DNA from 4 places in the Labrenzia sp. THAF187b genome. Region 1 is predicted to be linked to each of the others. Evidence: riboswitches for the same ligand, from Rfam matches in the RefSeq annotation. Region 1 holds a riboswitch; each other region holds the start of a gene.
The links. A riboswitch is a leader RNA that binds a small molecule or an ion and turns the genes downstream of it on or off. The one in region 1 is predicted to bind cobalamin.

Region 1 (2,195 bases):
GCCGCCGACCCAGAACTTTCCCTTCGGACTTGGCACGTCTTAGGCCTGACTGCGTTCGCTCGATGAGCAAATCCCGCTCGAACTGGGCAACGGCATTGAGCACGTTCATGGACATCGTGCCGGCGGAACTCGCCAGGTCGACACCGCCAAGTGCAAGACAGTATACCCGTACTCCTTCGTCGGCCAATGCCTTTACTGTTGAACTGACGTCTATCGCATCCCGGCCGAGGCGATCGAGTTTCGTCACGATGAGAATGTCGCCCGGCTCTAAACGGTCCACCAGCCGAGCGAATTCCGGACGCTGCGTTATCGGCACACTGCCGGAAATAGTCTCGGTCACAATCCGGCGGTCGTCGACCTGGAACCCCGCCGCCCGGATTTCTTCTAACTGGTTTTGCGTCGTCTGTCCGGTCGTTGACACGCGGGTATAGGCAAAGGTGCGTGACATAGCGTCATTCCTGTCCGAAAAGGCTGTTCAAATTAGTTAGCTGTCCAGAATGATGTCAAGGTAATTTGTGGACAGGGTGTTTTGCCCCTGTACGCAATCGGACGTTTTCGGACACAGACATGGGTCATCGGCAGTCATAGTATGGAGTGAAAGATGGCCCGGCGGTTGCTTTTCAAGGACCAGGGACGGCAGGAATTTTTCGATATCCCGACAGAGAAAACAGTCTGATCCATCATTATTCCCCGTCGCCTGTCGACCGGCTTGAAATCGAGCTTCGGCACCGACAGTGTGCAAGTTCCCAGGCATTGAATGTCATCGCGAACGCATCAATTACGTGTCGGATTTGTGCTTTCGCGATCAAAAAAAATGCGCCATAATAAAACCTGTTTGGTTTTCCATTCGGCACAAAGTGCTGGGAAACGAACAGGGAATTCGGATATGGCGGACCCATGCAGGGCGTCAGGAGCCGAAGCCGCCCCCGCGACTGTATGCGGAGAGTGCTGACCGGACATGCCACTTGCAACGAATGTTGTGGGGAAGGCCCGGCAAAGCGCCACGACCCGCGAGCCAGGAGACCTGCCAGACATTCACTGAAAACCCTTCTGTCGGGTGTGACAGCAAAGAGGATAAAATGACGACACAATCTGCAAAAACCACCGTTTCCGCGACGAAAATCGTATCGCTTGCTTTTGCTGCGGTACTGGGTGTCGCGATTATTTCGATCACGGGTCACGTGCAGGCGAGCGCTTTGCACGACGCAGCACACGATGTGCGCCACGCGACCGGATTCCCGTGTCACTAAAATGCTGACTCGCCTCTTGGTCAGCGGCTTGTTCGCTGGTGCTGCGGCGGGGCTTATCGCGGCCCTGCTACAGCTTATTTTTGTTCAGCCAGTCCTTCTCCATGCGGAGCTTTATGAATCGGGGGAATTGGTCCATTTCGGAACCGAGGCAGTCAGCGCTCAACAAGAGCTGGGCGGGATCGATCCTTTGCGCGATGGCCTGAGCGTCATCTTCACGATGCTCACCTATACCGGTTATGCCTTCATTCTGCTCGCCGGCATGGCAATTGCCGAAATGCGCGGTGCGGTTATAACGGGTCGCAACGGCCTGCTTTGGGGTGTTGCAGGGTTCGTCGCGTTCCACTTCGCGCCCGGATTCAGCCTAGCTCCCGAAGTGCCCGGCGTCGCGGCGGCGGATGTTTTTGCCCGGCAGATCTGGTGGTGGGCGACCGTCCTTACCGCAGGCGCCGGATTGTGGCTGATCGCATTCGGCCGCAATTGGATGGCTTGGGGCGCAGCAGCAATGCTGCTGCTGGCACCACACGTGATCGGCGCGCCAGAGCCGGACACCTTCACCGGCCCAGTTCCGACCGAGATCGGGGCAATGTTTGCCAGCCGTGCCTTTGGCGTCGGAATGGCAGCCTGGCTTCTGCTTGGTTGTTTTGCAGGTTTTTTCTGGCAGCGCGAGGGGGCGAGGGTCGGCGCAACGCAGGCGGCCTGATCCGGAATCTAAATCATAACCGACCGGGCGAAACATCTCGTTTTGCCCGGTTTCTTTTTAAGGAAACCTGAAACCCCATGGAACGCTCTCTCGCACTCTTCGCCATCGGGCTGGTCTTTGGCGGAGGCATCGGCTTTGTTGTTGCCGCAAGCAATGGTGTCGCTCTTGACGGTCATGACCACTCATCAGCCAGCGATCACCAGATGCAGACCGCATCAGTGGAGCTCAAAACTAATCATTCCGGC
Region 2 (2,195 bases), on a different replicon from region 1:
AGCTCACCGCCCGCGGTTTTCGCGTGGTTGAAGGTGAAGGCCACGTCTCTTGCCGTCAAAGGGCTGCCGTCCGAGAACTTGGCATCCGGACGAAGCTCTATGGTCCAGGTCAACCGGTCTTCGGACAAATACAAGTTCTTCGCAAGCTCGGGCTGGGTGCGCATTTGCGCGTCGCGCGTCAGCAGGGTCGACTGGAATAGAGGATGTCCGTAGCGGCCCCATCCGAGAAGCGGATCATAGCCTTCATCCGGCTCGCCGCCGATGGCAAGCACGATCTCGGATTTAGGGGCAGCCAGTGCGGTCGTGGAAATCCCGAGGCAAAGGAAGAACGCGATGAGGCTCAATGTTCCGGAGATTGGCATTGTCATGAAATCGCTCCTAATATCCTGCCGGACGAGTCAGGCGGACCGTGGCTGTCGCCGCTGTCGGCAGACACTATGAGTCAAAAAGTATGATGTCTATAGAAAAACATCATACTCATTCGAGGTATGGCAATGCAGCGTGTAACGATCACTCTGGACGATGATCTGATGGATGAGTTGGACAAGCTGATTGAGGAGCGGGGATATCAGAACAGGTCTGAAGCAATCCGGGACCTGGCACGCGCAGGGCTCGGACAGGCAGCGCGAACGTCCGACACCCGTCAGCCTTGCTTTGGTGTGCTCAGCTATGTCTACGACCATGCTTCACGGGATCTGGCGCGGCGTCTGACCAGCACGTTTCACAATCATCACGACCTGACGGTTGCCAGCATGCATGTGCACCTAGATCACGACAACTGTCTGGAAATCGGGGTTCTCAAAGGGCCAACCTCCGAAGTGCAGCACTTCGCAGAGCACGTCATCGCTGAGCGTTCGGTTAGGCATGGAACTCTACAAATCGTACCCCAGGTTGAGAAAAACACCCTGGAAGAGGCGTCTGACTGAAGGCAATGCGCTAATCTCTTGGCAGGCTTTCCATTGGTGTAAGTTCTACAGGCCGTCTGCGTCTCGACACGACGCTGGAGTAGTGAAGTTCAGACCTCAAGCCAATTTTCCCCACCCAAATTATCAGCTTTTGGCGCTTCATGTTGACTTAAAATTTGCGACCCATACTGTATCTAGTGTTCAGGGTCTGGCGATTCTTTTGAATTGCCGGCTAAGAGGGAAGCCGGTGCGCTCTACCAAAGGCAAATCCGGCGCTGCCCCCGCAACTGTGAACGGCGAGCCGTTGTCCATAAACCACTGGGATTCCCCGGGAAGGCGGATGACATGGCCTCGACCCGTGAGCCAGGAGACCTGCCTTGAGCGAAAAACGTCAGCGGACGGCGGGTCCGGGCGACGCTTGAAGGCATGTGCCTCCCACATGTTCTCTCGTGCCTCCATCCGTCCACAATCTGGAAACATCTTCGGGGTGCAAGAGACATGACCGTCACCGTTTACAGCAAGCCTGCCTGCGTTCAGTGCAACGCCACCTATCGCGCCCTCGATCAGCGCGGCGTCGAATATGTGGTCATCGATCTGAGTGAAGACTCGAATGCCTTCGAGCACGTGCAGTCGCTCGGCTACAAGCAGGTGCCGGTCGTTGAAGTCAGCGGTGATCATTGGGCCGGGTTCCGTCCGGACAAGATCGCAGCCCTGAGCTAGGTCCTTGACACGGCTCGTTTACTTTTCGAGCGCTTCGGGAAACACACATCGGTTCATCGAAAAACTTGGAAACCCGGCACTCCGCATCCCGCGGAACAGGTCGGAAACGCTTCCTGTTGTCCATGCCCCCTTTCTCCTGATCCTGCCGACCTTTTCGGATGGAGAGGGGCGGGGCGCTGTGCCCGGTCAGGTGATCCGGTTCCTGAACGATGCCGCCAACCGATCCTTCCTGAAAGGCGTCATTGCCTCCGGCAATCGCAATTTCGGGGCGTATTTTGCCTATTCCGGAGATGTCGTGTCGAAGAAATGCGGCGTTCCGCTGCTCTACCGTTTCGAGCTTGCCGGAACCGAAACCGACCTCCACCGCGTCCAACACGGGATGACAGAATTTTGGAAACGACAGTCCTAGACCGCCCTGCAGCACCGGCGGCAAACCTCGACTATCATGCGCTCAATGCAATGCTGAACCTATACGACACGGACGGCAAAATTCAGTTCGACGCCGACCGTCAGGCGGCTCGGCAGTATTTCCTCCAGCACGTCAACCAGAATACGGTTTTCTTCCATTCG
Region 3 (2,195 bases), on a different replicon from region 1:
TCCGCGATCGTGAAGTCCTTGCTGAGCCTGTAAAGACGCAATTGCTCGAACTGCACGTTGCCGTCCATGTCGGCTTCGCCGGACTTCATTGCGAGGTAGCGGGTCTGGGGATCGACTACGAAACGTGCCTCGATGCGTTTGAGCAGGGGCTGTTTGCCGTGATAGTTCTCAAAGGGTTCACCAGCGATCAACTCGCCCGGGACGAATTCCACCGGCCGAAAATAGCCGGTCATGTCACCCGTCGTCGCATATTGATCGCCGAGCTCGTCGATGATGGCGACGTTCTCGATGGCGAGTGTCGTCGTCTTGTAGAGAAAGGCTGGATCTTCCGACAGGGTACGGATCTCCAGCGTCGTCTTTCCGACCGGCGTGAACACCACGTCCTTCAGGGAACTACGGGCGCGAGGATTGTTTTCCTGGTGCCGGCGCAGCGAGGCGGCAACGGCCTCTGCATCGGCGGGCGCGCCGCTCCAGAAGACGGCATCCGGTTGCAACTCGACCCGCCACAGGGTCGGCTCGACCAGCTCCCAGCTGACGGCTAGGCCCTTGAAGAGCGTCGTGCCATCGAAGGATTCATAAACAAGCGGCTCGGCGAAGCCGTTGTCAATAAGCCGCTGGGCATCGATGTTGGTCGGGTCGAGCGAGCGCGGCATATTCACCGTGACGAGACGTAGCACCTGGTCTTCCGGCGCAGCCATGTTCTCCTGCGCCGCGGCCGCCAGGGGCGCTCCTGCCAGCAGCGCCAAGGCTGCTACTTTTAAAAGACGCGCAAACGCGCTTGGGATTGGTGCCGGTGTCATTGATTTGCTCCGAAGTTTGTCGGGAGGGAATAGATGTGAGAGGCGATTTTGAAGCTGGCGATTGCTGTTCAGCGGGAACCGCAGGATCTGCAGACGTGCCGGAAGAGGAGCATCAGAGAGAGCGTGCGGAAATACGAATGGCGGCGTGATGAGAGCCGCATGCGCGAAACCGTTTGATATCTTGTCTGTTCATCGCTGCCCGCTCTTGTTCGAGAGGTGTTCAGGCTCGTCAAATAGTAATGTTATTACATTACAGAAAGCTGATGTGACAAGCTCTTTTCTAGGGCATTGCTGGCGCATGGCGCGTGTAGCGGGCGGGCCCAGGCTCGAGACGATGTCAGATGGCTGAAATTTTGTTTGAGACGATTCGAGGTCTGTCCGGTCCATATCGCCCTCCGCGAAAGCGCGGGGCGTTGGCGAACCGAATGTGCAATTGTGTCAGCAGACGCTGAAATGCCATGTCACTCGCTCCTCCGGGACACCCCGCCCGGGTTGAGGTTGAAGATGAAATGGCAGGTCTCCTGACTTGCGGGTCGCTGCTTGCCTGATCCTTCCCGGTTTGACCCAGTGGAGTTTTCAGGTTCGCTCGCCGCTCACAGTTGCGGGGGCAGTCACGGATTTGGTGCCTTCTGGCTACGCCTCACCGTGTTCCCTTTTAATCCCGTTGGCGGCCAGCCTTCGGGAACCATGGCCGATACAATCGGGGGCCTTGTCATTAGTGTCAAGTCGCCAATTTTGAAACAGGGATCCCACAAGGCACGTTTTGCTATTGCGGGGCTCGGGGCGTCTTTTATCTAAATTCGGATTGAGTGCAGGCCATATCGCCGTGCCTCTCAGCGCAGCACTCGAACCCATGACGACTTAGGTGACGCAAAGCAGCCACTGGACCAATAAGTGTTGAATGACAGCAATGGTCCAGTTTGTGTTAACCAGCTGCCAGGCAAGGTCTCGGTCGGGATGCGGTGCCACGGCAAGTCCGCTTCGAGCCCAATTTGGCAGATGCTGCACTTCGAACAAATGTCTGGCTCCGTTACCTGACAAGCTGCGGGCGTTTGCCACGAGTCAGTTCATGTCCAGTTCAATTGCTTGACGAATATAGTGCCGGAACGGTTCTTCCGGGTAGTTTTCCATGGTTTTGACCTGCACGGTTCTGGAATGCTTGCCAGACCCGCGCAACATGTCGAATGGATCATCAAAATGGGCACCCCTCGTGAAAGAGAAGGTGACGCAAGTCTTTGTCGGACTGATCGCCACGACGTCTCTGTTCATTTTGAAGACAGGCACTGAATAGTACGTCTCCGTTCCACCGCGCATACGAAAGGAGGCCTCTGGCGCAACAAGCGCCATCTGTGAAACGAATGCGCGGACGATATCGTGAAACTGTTGCTGAACACG
Region 4 (2,195 bases), on a different replicon from region 1:
AGAAGGATTTCGCCCGTTTTCGGTTTCAGGAAGCGATAGAGCAGCCGCAACAGGGTGGATTTGCCGGCACCATTGGCGCCGGCAATTCCAAGAACCTCACCGGCAGGCAGATCGAAGCTGAGCGGATGCAGAATGGTTTTGCCCTGCCCCGTCTTCCAGCTGACCTCGCGAACAAACAGATCGACCCCAGTCATGAGAACGCCGTCCCGTCAGCTTCCGAAACGATCATCGCTGCCGGAAGCCGGCCTTGCGATGCGCTCCAGCGCTTGCCGTGTCTTTCCTCGGTCACCTCGCATCCATTTTCAATCTGGCGATACCGATTGGCGTAGTCGACCAGGTCGTCGATGTCCGTATCGTCCTCAATGTCCCCAAAGAGGTAGATCGCCTTGTCGGTGGCCTTGAATGCCAGCGTGCAAGGTCTCGAACAGCTCTCCATGTCGGCTGTTCCGCTGATTTCGAACTCGTCTCCAACGACAGGCACTGCCTGTGCCATTGCGCTCTTCAGCTTGCAGATCAGCCCATATCCGGGATGGCAAGCCTGCCCATTGTGACGACAGGTCGTGCAGACGAATATCTTGTGCGGATCATTGCTCATGACGCGCCTCCACGGCTTCTGCCAGTGAACCGACAGGAGGCTGCGGAAAAGCAAAGGCATTGCTTTCCTGGTTGCACTTGGCACGGCCGGATCGGGTAGGTTTGGCACATTCATCATGTAATGTTATTACATTACCAACATTCTTGCTGACAACAGATTTTTGCAGCCCATCAGGAACCATCGCGCGCACTGCGCGCGCCGCCAGTGGATCAGCCTCGGTCAGGAGGTTGGCAAGTCTTGAGAATTCAGCAGAAAATTTCCGGTTCATATCGCCCTCCGCGATTTCGCGGGGCAGTCAGGAACCGAATGTGCAACTTTGCCGGCAGGTGCCGATTGGCCATGTCACTCACTCCTCCGGGGCACCCCGCCCGGGTTAAGGTTTAAGGTGAAATGGCAGGTCTCCTGACTTGCGGGTCATTGCTTGCCTGATCCTTCCCGGGGTCTCCCCAGTGGCGCTTTCAGGTTTGCTCACCGCTCACAGTTGCGGGGGCAGTCACGGATTTGCAGCCTTTCGGGCTCGTCGCACCGTGTTCCCTTTTAATCCCGGTCCGGAGTTCGGAGTCGGGAACCATCTCTTCCTAAGTGCGCGAACGCCTGAAAAATGTCAAAGACTTTTGCAGGTCGCCGCTCTTGTCTGAAAGCACGGCAGGATGGCCAGGAGGCGGAAACACCCTGCCGCCTCGGCAGTATTGACCCTTGCCTTCAAGGCTCAAAAATCTTACCTCCGATCCATGAAACAGGATGCCCTTCCCCCGCGCGCCGCAGCGCGCCCCCTCACCCTTGAGACCCACGGCATTACCCGCCAGGACGATTTCGCCTGGCTGAGGGCGGACAACTGGCAGGAGGTCATGAAAGACCCGTCCGTGCTGGATGCCGACATCCGCAGCTATCTGGAAGCGGAGAATGCCTATCACGAAGCGCAGATGGCACCGACGAAGGCTCTGCAGGAGAAGCTTTTCGCGGAAATGCGCGGCCGCATCAAGGAAGACGACAGCTCGGTTCCTGCTCCCGACGGCCCCTTCGCTTACGGCCTCAAGTATGAAACCGGCGGCCAGCAACCGGTTTTCTTTCGCACCCCGCGTGACGGCGGCGCGGAAACGGTTCTTCTCCATGGCGACAAGGAAGCCGAAGGAACGGCATATTTCCGGATCGGCGGCGTTAGCCAGTCGACGGATCACAAGCTCATCGCCTGGGCTTATGACGACAAGGGCTCGGAATATTATTCACTGAGGCTGCGCGACGCCCAGTCTGCCAAGGATTTTGACTACGCCATCGAGGATACGGGCGGCGGCGGCGTCTTCTCGGAAGACAGCCGCTATGTGTTCTACGTTCGCCTCGACGCCAACCACCGGCCCTCGAAACTCTTCCGTCACGAAGTCGGTTCCGACCCTGCGAGCGACGTTCTCGTCTACGAGGAAAAGGATGCCGGCTTCTTCATGGGCGTCGGCAAGACCCAGTCCGGCGACACCATCGTCATCGACATTCATGATCACGAGACATCCGAAGTCTGGATGATCCCGGCCACCGACCCGACCGCCGAACCGGTGCTTGTCGCAGAGCGCGAGACCGGTATCGAGTATTCCATCGACGATCACGGCGA

Region 2: another riboswitch for cobalamin. It lies ahead of nrdH (glutaredoxin-like protein NrdH); the one in region 1 lies ahead of FIV03_RS31190 (CbtB domain-containing protein).
Region 3: another riboswitch for cobalamin. It lies ahead of FIV03_RS28965 (ABC transporter substrate-binding protein); the one in region 1 lies ahead of FIV03_RS31190 (CbtB domain-containing protein).
Region 4: another riboswitch for cobalamin. It lies ahead of FIV03_RS17580 (hypothetical protein); the one in region 1 lies ahead of FIV03_RS31190 (CbtB domain-containing protein).

The regions. Positions count from the first base shown of each region.
Region 1 is NZ_CP045347.1:63,136-65,330, forward strand. It holds gene FIV03_RS31185 (recombinase family protein) at 1-448, opposite strand, end outside; cobalamin riboswitch at 820-1,047, shown strand; gene FIV03_RS31190 (CbtB domain-containing protein) at 1,080-1,250, shown strand; gene FIV03_RS31195 (CbtA family protein) at 1,252-1,950, shown strand; gene FIV03_RS31200 (hypothetical protein) at 2,028-2,195, shown strand, end outside.
Region 2 is NZ_CP045345.1:229,853-232,047, forward strand. It holds gene FIV03_RS28915 (ABC transporter substrate-binding protein) at 1-368, opposite strand, end outside; gene nikR (nickel-responsive transcriptional regulator NikR) at 495-926, shown strand; cobalamin riboswitch at 1,093-1,300, shown strand; gene nrdH (glutaredoxin-like protein NrdH) at 1,404-1,625, shown strand; gene nrdI (class Ib ribonucleoside-diphosphate reductase assembly flavoprotein NrdI) at 1,630-2,034, shown strand; gene nrdE (class 1b ribonucleoside-diphosphate reductase subunit alpha) at 2,016-2,195, shown strand, end outside.
Region 3 is NZ_CP045345.1:240,280-242,474, forward strand. It holds gene FIV03_RS28965 (ABC transporter substrate-binding protein) at 1-800, opposite strand, end outside; cobalamin riboswitch at 1,294-1,505, opposite strand; gene FIV03_RS28970 (DUF1801 domain-containing protein) at 1,863-2,195, opposite strand, start outside.
Region 4 is NZ_CP045344.1:3,826,316-3,828,510, reverse strand. It holds gene FIV03_RS17590 (ABC transporter ATP-binding protein) at 1-194, opposite strand, end outside; gene FIV03_RS17585 (DUF1636 family protein) at 191-595, opposite strand; gene FIV03_RS17580 (hypothetical protein) at 585-863, opposite strand; cobalamin riboswitch at 970-1,183, opposite strand; gene FIV03_RS17575 (S9 family peptidase) at 1,327-2,195, shown strand, end outside.